DNA from 3 places in the Pseudoalteromonas sp. GB56 genome. Region 2 is predicted to be linked to each of the others. Evidence: predicted binding sites of a transcription regulator. Region 2 holds the regulator's gene; each other region holds the start of a gene.

Region 1 (3,257 bases), 1.1 Mb from region 2:
GAGCTCCGTCAACTAAAGTAAACGTTCCGAGCTGTTTTGCCTTTGTAATAAATTGTCGCACTGGCTGAATATTACCCAGAGCGTTCGAGGCATGGCTAATTGCCAATACTTTCGGTTTCAATTGTTCAATCAATGTGATGGATTCAGCGACTTTTAACACGCCTTTTTCGTCAATTGGCAACGCTTTAACTACGGCACCTGTGCGCTTGGCTAGTTGTTGCCAGGGAACGATATTGGCGTGATGCTCAAGGTGCGAAATGAGGATGATATCGCCTTTACCAATATGAGGAGTCAATCCATAAGCGACTAGGTTAATGGATTCAGTCGCACCTTTGGTCCACACCAGCTCATTTGCATTGCAGTTAATAAAGCGGCTGACTTTGGTCCTCGCGTCTTCATAGGCCCTCGTTGCTGATTGGCTTAGGCGGTGCGCACCACGATGTACATTGGCATTTTCTTCACTGTAAAAGCGGTTGAGTGTGTCGATAACGCATTGTGGCTTTTGACTTGTCGCTGCAGAGTCCAAATACACCAATTGGTTTTGGGCATGGTGGGCTAGGGCAGGAAAGTCTTTGCGAATGGTATCGATATCGAACATAACTAAGGGCTAATACAGATGAGCTGAGTGTGGCGAATATTGTAGAGATTTGCTTTGAAATGGCAATAAAAAAGGCCGCTAAAATAGCGGCCTTCTTGAATATTCTAAGCGTGATTAACGCTTGTCAGTCGATACGTAATCACGCTTTGTCGCGCCTTTGTATAACTGACGTGGACGGCTGATCTTGTGACCAGGCTGAGACAGCATTTCATCCCAGTGTGAGATCCAACCAACAGTGCGCGCCATTGCAAAGATTACAGTGAACATGCTTGTTGGGATACCAATTGCCTTAAGAATGATACCTGAGTAGAAGTCAACGTTCGGGTATAGCTTCTTCTCAACGAAGTATGGGTCTTCTAGGGCAATTTGCTCAAGACGCATTGCTACATCTAGAAGTGGATCTTCGATGTTTAATTCTTTTAGTACTTCGTGACATGTTTCACGCATTACCGTAGCACGAGGGTCGAAGTTCTTATAAACACGGTGACCGAAGCCCATTAGACGGAACGGGTCGTTCTTGTCTTTCGCTTTCGCAATGTACTCGTCGATGTTGTCAACTGAACCGATTTGCTTGAGCATGTTCAAACATGCTTCGTTAGCGCCGCCGTGCGCAGGACCCCAAAGTGATGCGATACCCGCAGCGATACACGCGTAAGGATTAGCGCCAGAAGAACCAGCGATACGCACTGTTGACGTCGAAGCATTTTGTTCGTGGTCAGCGTGAAGCATAAAGATACGGTCCATTGCTTTGGCAAGCGTTGGACTTACTTTGTACTCTTCTGACGGTACAGAGAACATCATGTGTAGGAAGTTTTCTGCATAGCTTAAGTCGTTACGTGGGTATACGAATGGTTGTCCAATCGTATATTTGTAAGCCATTGCTGCGATAGTAGGCAGTTTCGCTACTAGACGGATTGCACTGCGCTTGCGCTGTGCTGGGTCAGAAATATCAAGGTCTTGGTGGTAGAAAGAAGACATCGCGCCAACCACACCACACAGCATTGCCATTGGGTGTGCATCAACTCGGAAACCTTGGAAGAAGGCTGCCACTTTTTCGTGCACCATTGTGCTTAGCGTGATTGACTTTGAAAACTTCTCAAGTTCAGCTTCAGTAGGTAACTCGCCGTTAAGAAGTAAGTAGCAAAGTTCTACATAGTTTGAGCTTTCAGCTAATTGATCAATCGGGTAACCACGGTGTAGAAGTACACCTTTAGCACCGTCGATATAGGTGATAGATGAGTCACAAGAGCCAGTTGACATGAAACCTGGGTCATAAGTGAAATAACCGTGTGAACCCAAGGTACGGACGTCAATAACGTCCTGACCCGCTGTGCCTTCATAAATTGGAAGCTCAATTGGGTCGTGTCCATCGATATGAACTGTGGCTTTCTTATCTGCCATCTATTTATCTCCTAATAAAAACAACAGCCGACGCTGTCATCATGATACTAATGTTAAGCAAATTCCGATCATTCTAACGTACAAGAGGGGTAGAAAGTCAATTTTAATGCATATTCGTATAATAAATATTCCTCGTAGATTAAATATTATACCAATGGCTAATTCGCAAACCTCTCACACTAAACAAGAATTGTAATATCCTCTGCAGACTTATATACTGTCGGAGGTTCAATACCGTAACGTCTTTGAGTAAATCGTCAATGACAGCTTGATGAAAATTCGCTTTAAAGTCGAATACATAAAGTGAATGTTTTGCATGTCTGCGGTTTATTTCTGTGAGCGCATTTATGTAGTGATACATAAATGGTTATAAAAACAATGTAGATGGCTCTATTTTTCAATGTGAGCAAGATGGGCAAGTAACTGTGAAAAAGCAAAGACCTGTAAATCTCGATTTAACGACCATCTCTATGCCAGCAACGGCCAAAGCTTCTATTCTTCACCGTGTCACCGGTGTAGCAATGTTCTTTGCCTTGACCTTTGTGATTTGGGCATGGGCTGAGTCTTTATCTTCTCCGGAAGGATTTGAATTTGTCAAAAGCCTGTTAACCGGGTTTGTTGCCAAATTTATCGCCTGGGGTACCCTCACCGTTCTTTCGTATCACTTCATCGCAGGTGTACGCCACTTAGTCCAAGATTTGGGCCCGTGGAAAGAACTAGACTCAGCTAACGCGACAGCGAAAGCGGGTTTTGTGTTGTGGGTAATTGTTGCTGTTTTAGCGGGAGTTTGGCTATGGTCTTAAATCAAGCATCTCTTAAGCGCAATGGCGTTCAGGATTTCGTATCTCTTCGTGCAACTGCGCTAGTCATTAGCTCTTACGCACTATTTATTATTGGTTATTTGCTTTGCACTCCAGCATTAACCTACGACGCATGGTCAGGCCTATTTGGTAACCTAGCAATGAAAGTGTTCACGCTTGTGGCGCTTGCTTGCATCATGGTTCACGCACGTATTGGCCTTTGGCAGGTACTGACTGACTATGTTAAGAACGCAAAGTTACGCGCGTTCCTTGGTTTCGTATTAAACCTAATGGCACTTACTTACGTAGTAATTGGCCTATTCGTTCTATGGGGTGTTTAAGTGAAATATTCAGTTCGCGAATTTGATGCGGTTGTAATCGGTGCAGGAGGCGCAGGCATGCGTGCAGCACTAGCAATCACTGAATCGGGCAAGTCTTGTGCCCTAATCTCTAAAGTT
Region 2 (3,257 bases):
TGCGCTAGGATCACATCTGAAAGTTTCGCTGCTTTGACTTTTAATGACATTGTTATTTTTAGCTTTGGGTAAATTGGTCATACCAAAAAGTGCAGATAAGGTATCAGATTCGCCCTAGGCTGTCAAAAATGCCCATAAATGACTCAAAATTTATTCACATCAGTATGGAATATATGGACAAAAATTAAAGTCTTTTTATTGCTACAGCAAATGGTCATACCAGTTATTGTGTGATTGTAGAGCATAAAAAAAGCCCCCACAATCACATTGCAGAGGCTTTTTGTTGTTCTAGAACTGCGTCTAAAACAAGACTAACTAATTAATATAGCTAGCTTATTTATTCATGAAGTCGACACCTTCTTGGATGTCTTTGTTCAGAGTAGCAAGCATGTCGTCTTTTGCTTTTTGCTCAAACGCGCTTAGTTCACCGTAAGAAAGAAGTTCTTCAACACCGTTCTTACCTAGGCGTACTGGCTGAGCAAAGAATTGTGCATCTTCACCGTTACCTTCAACGTATGCGTACTCGATTACGTCTTCACCTTGTAGGCCTTTCACTAGTGATAGGCAGAAACGCGCTGCTGCCGCACCCATAGAAAGTGTCGCGCTACCGCCGCCCGCTTTCGCCTCAACAACTTCAGTACCTGCGTTCTGAATGCGTGTTGTAAGTGCCGCGATTTCTTCATCAGAGAAAGTAGCACCTTCAACTTGTGAAAGAAGTGGAAGAATAGTTGTACCAGAGTGACCACCGATCACAGGTACTTTTACAGCGCTTACGTCTAGACCTTTTAACTCAGCAACGAATGTTTCAGCACGGATAACGTCAAGCGTCGTTACACCGAACACGCGAGCTGGGTCATAAGTACCCGCTTTTTTGAATACTTCAGCAACGATTGGCACAGTGCCGTTAACTGGGTTAGTGATAACACCTACCATCGCTTTAGGACAGTTTTTAACGATACCTTCAGCTAGCGCTTGAACGATGCTTGCGTTCACATTGAACAAATCTGCACGGTCCATACCAGGCTTACGAGGCATGCCTGCTGGAATTAAAACGATGTCACAACCGCTTAGCGCTGCGTCTAGGTCTTCTTTACCGAAACCTTTAACTGTAACAGCAGTTGGGATGTGTGATAGGTCTACAGCAACACCAGGAACAACAGGCGCTACGTCGTATAGCGAAAGCTCAGAACCTGCTGGAAGGCTATTTTTTAGTAGTAAAGATAGCGCTTGACCGATACCACCGGCAGCACCTAAAACGGCAACTTTCATTTTAATTCTCCGTAAAAAACGAGACTAGTTAGTAGAGATTTGGGTCGTGTGACCAATTGATGGCCATAAAGATAATGAAAATAGGCGCTAAAGACAAATTAATCGTCGTTATTTTGAGGATAATCTCGACCATAGTCGTAAACTTAACTGTAAAGTTTGACCTAAGATGAAATACACTGACATCTTAGGTAGAATAATGACAACAATTTGCAAAGAAGAAGACATTATGCAAGCGCAAGAAAAACAAGAAGCTTTGGTAAAAGCCTTTAAGGCGATCTTAAAAGAAGAAAACTTCGGTTCACAAGGTGAGATTGTCGACGCTCTTAAAGAGCAAGGCTTCGACAACATCAGCCAGAGCAAAGTATCGCGCATGCTAAGTAAGTTTGGTGCGGTAAGAACCCGTAACGCCAAACAAGAAATGGTGTACTGCCTTCCTGCCGAACTCGCTGTGCCAACAGCCAAGTCGCCACTTCGCCAGCTGGTCATTGATATTGTTCACAATGAAATGATGATTATCATCACAACTAGCCCAGGTGCTGCGCAGTTGATTGCGCGTTTACTGGATTCATTAGGTAAAGCAGATGGCGTATTGGGCACGATTGCTGGTGACGATACAATTTTTATTGCTCCAGCGAAGGTGTCAGAAATCGATTTGACGCTTGAGCGTGTACGTAAGCTATTCGATAACGTCTAGTGCGCATTAATTTTGAGGGTGTGCAAACACCCCCTAGTTTTTCAGACTTTTCAAAAATTCCACTGAGGGAGCAAAAAATGCAGCTCCCATATCAGCTTGAGTAAAGTCCAACCAACCATCGTAATGAGTGTGGTCCCCCAGCTGGCTTCGCAACATCTGAGCAAAAGCATTGCCCGTTGCGCTGCAGGTCACCGATAATAAGCCTTGTTTCATCATAGTGCCAAATGGCATACCTTGATGAAGTATCAGTGGCTGTCCCTTCTCATCTTTCAGTTCAGTGCACACAGCATGACTGTTGGCATTAAGAGGCATCAACAACTCACTGTCCAAACGAGTGCGCCCCATCAAGATTTCTTGATCTTCAACGGATAACGCTTGCCATGCCCCTAGATTGTGTGTGAAGCGCTGCACATGTACATAACTGCCTTTAGCAAAATCAGCGTCAGAGTCATCAATCAGCGCAGTAAGCATTTTTTGACGACCATGTGGCGTATCGGGCGCATACACAAAGCCATTAAAATCCCGACCATCTAAAAAACGGAAACAGGTAATTTCTTCTACGAGCTCAACATCTGGTGCCAGTAACTGCAATACTCGTTGACCAAATAAGTGATTCACATCTTCTCGGTCGGAGCGAATTTGTACAAATAAATCAAACGGCTGCACGCCAATACTGTGTTCAGATGTGGATACACTTGGGAAGCTTGCTAATTCATTAGGCATGGCTTGAGGGAAAAAGTGGGGCCAATACTGTGCACCAATCGCAACAAAGCTCGAGACCATGGCTTCGGAGAAACGGTCGTCATACTCAGATTGCAACTCAACTAGCTGAGCTAATTTGCTTTTGACTGTTTCATCATGACCATCGAGGACATTAAAAAACAGATGCAGGCCATGTAAATTCGCCTGCGCACAAACGCCGGACTGCGCTTTGGGCATGTATGCAAAGTTCCTTTGGTTTTTATTTTTATAGGCCAAGAGCGCTTTCACAAGCGCTCTGAATAGGCGATTAATTGGTAAAGAAATTTACCGAATGTGAGGTAATTGTAATCGATAGCCTTTGTGTCGGCAAAAACTCTTGTTCAGGTTGGCTCACAGGCACTTCAATCTCTTGGTCAAACACGCGCACTCGATACACATATTCGGTGCCAACAAAGCGCTTCGAGATAACCGTCACCGGCCCATTATCGTCAGCAACGAGTCGCAACTCATGGGGGCGCACATAGAGCTGACCCGCTCTTTGCCCACCGGCAATTGCAAGTTGCGATTTAACCACACCAAAAGGCGTCTCGAA
Region 3 (3,257 bases), on a different contig from region 2:
AATAAGCCTATGTATATTGTTCAGTACACAGTGCCTATTCTCACTCATTAATGAGCGAGAATGATTATAAAAACAATAGCATCACTGATAAGTAATTGTTGATGATAATTCTGGGGTACATGCTGCGGTTGTTTACTTTGAGTCAATAAGGACAAATGTCCGATATTAATGATCCAAATCCTTGCTTGTACAGTAAATCTCAACTAGATGTTAAGTAACTGTATCATAGGAGGTAAGTTATGGCTGTATCAACAAACGCCACGAGTCATACCGAGTTTGCGCGTTGCTTTGAATGTAATAAAATCAGTACCTTCGCTCCTTTTCATTGGCTAGCATTGGCCTTTGGAGACATGGCGAGAGCTCCAATCCTGAGTTTAATTTATGGCCTTGTATTCACACTGATACCGGCAACAATCTTATTCTTTGTTTATTCCAGCCAAAGTCACTTAGTTATTTTACCCGCTGCAGTTGCGTTTGCACTGGTCGGGCCCGCGTTTGCTGCCGGCCTATACGACGTCGCATGGGAATTAGAGAAAGGACATACGCCAACACTCACACACAGTCTCAAATCTATGTTTCGAAACCCCGCAGGGGAATGGGGTTTTGCGGTATTACTGATGGTTGTAATGATAGTGTGGATGCGACTCGCTGCCTTGGTTCATGCGCTATACCCTAATACGGTGAACCCCAGCTTTGAGGAACTCAGTGCGTTCTTAACTCTCGGTTCGTTAATCGGGGGAGTACTTTTAGTCACTGTGTTCGCGATGTCGGCGTTCACCCCTCAAATCATGATGGAGCGCAGAGTGGATATTATGACCGCGGTCGTGAGTTCGATGCACGCTGTGCGCAATAATATTGGTGCGATGATTGTCTGGTGCGGATGCATCATTGCGTTAATACTCATCGGCTTTGCAACGGGCACGGCAGGCTTTATTATCATTATGCCATTGTTAAGTTATGCCAGTTGGCACGGCTACATCGCCACTATCAAAACAAAACGCCCAAGAACGTACGAATAGGGTGATTTATCTAATATTGGCTGGCTTATGCAGGTATTGTGCATAGCCAGTCACCTAGACACAAAGCCCGTTTTAGACTGGGTTTGACTTCTGTGCTCAGCTTGTATATTGATCCAGTATTAACCCTTACCTACGTTTCCTATTTAAAATAAAAAGTTAATAAAATTAGTTAGTTAATGTAAATCATCATTCCTATTTTTGAGGAAGTTAGTTTGATTTATGCGGTCTAAACCAGAAGCTAGTAAAAAATTTTAGGTAAGTATCAGAATTGCATAAATATTGAGGAGATAGCATGTCAGCGAAGTGGCAGGACTTTCGTAATAAAGTAGAGCAATGCTTGTGCCCGCCGGGTAATGGTGTATTCACAGTAAATACGGCAAAAGAGCGTAAAGCGGCGTTGCATCAAAAGCTCTATGGACAAACAGAGGACATAGACACTCTGTGGCGCGACTCTTTAGAAGACCTGCAAACGACTGAACACAAAGCTGTGATGTTGGGCATAAGCTCTGATTGCGGCGGCGGTATTTTACGTGGAGCCAACTGGGGGCCCCTGTTTGTGCGCACTACTTTGATTGAACAACAGCCGCAAGCACGTGCTTTTGATTTAGGTGATGTGCGCGTTATCCCACACCTTTTACATGACAAATATCTAAACGAAGGCACCATCAGCAACTGCCAAAAAGCATTATATGCCGACGAGCAGAGTGAGTACCACGTCAGTCCGTTGTCTATTACAGAAGATGTGTGTGCCGATTTTTATGCTAACTTCCCAGAAAAAGGCATTTTTGGTATCGGTGGTGACCACTCAATCAGTTACCCATTGACGAAAGCTTACTTACAGGCAAAGCGTGATCAAGGTAAGAAGGTTGCTATCATCCATTTTGATGCGCACACTGACTTGCTCGTTGAACGCTTAGGCATTGATTTGTGCTTTGGCTCGTGGTGTACACACATCTTGGAATACTTGCCTAATCCATCACACTTGATTCAGTTTGGCATTCGTTCAAGTGGCAAACCAAAGGCGCATTGGGAAGGCACTTTTGGTGTGAAGCAACATTGGGCGCATGAAATTAACGAGCGTGGAACACAGGCCGTGATTGATGAAGTGCTAGCACAGTTACGAGCCGATGGTGTGGATGAATTATACGTAAGCTTTGACATTGATGCATTGGATGCAGAGTTCGCATCAGCTACCGGCACGCCTGAAGAGGATGGGTTAAACCCGCAACAAGCGCTTGAAATTCTCAGCGCTCTAGGCGATGAATTCCCAATTACTGGCGCAGATATGATGGAAATAGCCCCATTTACTGACAGCTCGCTTGTCGGTCAATCGAGCTCTGAAACAACCTTGCGAGAGGGGGCAAAAATTTCAGCCTTCTTATTACAGGCAATGAATAAGTAAATACCAAAGAAGAGCGCGCAAGCGCTCTTTTTCGTTATAACTTAAGGACTTTGACATAGTAGCGCAAAGCAGTTAGCGTGGCGGTGCCGCTAAAACTTTTGGTACACAATGTGATGAATTTAAATAAACACCATTTCTTTGCTGCAGCCATATTAATGCCGTTTGTGCTTGCCATCTTTAGTGGAGCAGCAAAAGCGCAAACACACATATTGATAGGCGGAGCGTTGGAGATATGTACATCAACATCACCAAACTTTTGTACAGAAGGCTTTGTGCCACAGGGCAAAATTGAAGCTACCTATCAAGTTGATACAGAGGGACTTTCCCGTATCAGCGAGACTTTCCCCGCGCACCATGATGTATTCAAAAAGCAGGTTATTACTTCACTCACGCCATTGATAAGTAATGCCCAATATTCTGAATTCGCGCTGTTGCAGAAGTGGTATGGTGTATACGAACAAGCTCAGTTGTTATCTCCTGAAGAGCTTGATTTTGTTTTAGACTCGTTAGAAGTAGTGCAATTGAATGCTCAGTCGCAACAACGAGTAGAACAAGTTTACTTAACTCAAAGCGCGTCATCAGCAAGTACCGAGTTGGTTTCATTTATAACCAATGCCACTAAAATAGCTGCGCAGCAACGCCAAGAGTCGGCGCAGGTATTAGTCATTACCGCGTCAAATCGTGACCCCTATGCCAGTGCAGATTACTATGAACAACTCTTCTCGTCTGCAAACCTCAATAGTGAATGGTTGGCTCTTACACCGTCATTGGCACAGGCCATTAGTAACAAACAATGTGATGAATTAGAGGCATTGCGCCTGAAATTTGGCGTGTTT

Evidence for each region. Region 2 encodes ArgR, which controls arginine synthesis, uptake and breakdown. Its sites were predicted from a motif close to ANTGAATANNTATTCANT; they were not measured.
Region 1: a site for ArgR is predicted at 2,095-2,112, ahead of ACH19P_RS09590 (citrate synthase). Genes of this name have one in related genera too.
Region 3: a site for ArgR is predicted at 1,287-1,304, ahead of ACH19P_RS17220 (arginase family protein). Genes of this name have one in related genera too.

Annotation. Positions count from the first base shown of each region.
Region 1 covers NZ_JBPCHK010000001.1:2,010,126-2,013,382, forward strand. Annotated here, with positions in the region: gene ACH19P_RS09585 (aminotransferase class V-fold PLP-dependent enzyme) at 1-598, opposite strand, end outside; gene ACH19P_RS09590 (citrate synthase) at 713-1,999, opposite strand; gene sdhC (succinate dehydrogenase, cytochrome b556 subunit) at 2,425-2,802, shown strand; gene sdhD (succinate dehydrogenase, hydrophobic membrane anchor protein) at 2,793-3,140, shown strand; gene sdhA (succinate dehydrogenase flavoprotein subunit) at 3,141-3,257, shown strand, end outside.
Region 2 covers NZ_JBPCHK010000001.1:916,340-919,596, reverse strand. Annotated here, with positions in the region: gene pdhR (pyruvate dehydrogenase complex transcriptional repressor PdhR) at 1-50, opposite strand, end outside; gene mdh (malate dehydrogenase) at 334-1,269, opposite strand; gene argR (transcriptional regulator ArgR) at 1,496-1,963, shown strand; gene ACH19P_RS04375 (Dyp-type peroxidase) at 1,997-2,902, opposite strand; gene ACH19P_RS04370 (ABC transporter ATP-binding protein) at 2,973-3,257, opposite strand, start outside.
Region 3 covers NZ_JBPCHK010000003.1:401,153-404,409, forward strand. Annotated here, with positions in the region: gene ACH19P_RS17215 (DUF2189 domain-containing protein) at 240-1,019, shown strand; gene ACH19P_RS17220 (arginase family protein) at 1,312-2,421, shown strand; gene ACH19P_RS17225 (cyanophycinase) at 2,532-3,257, shown strand, end outside.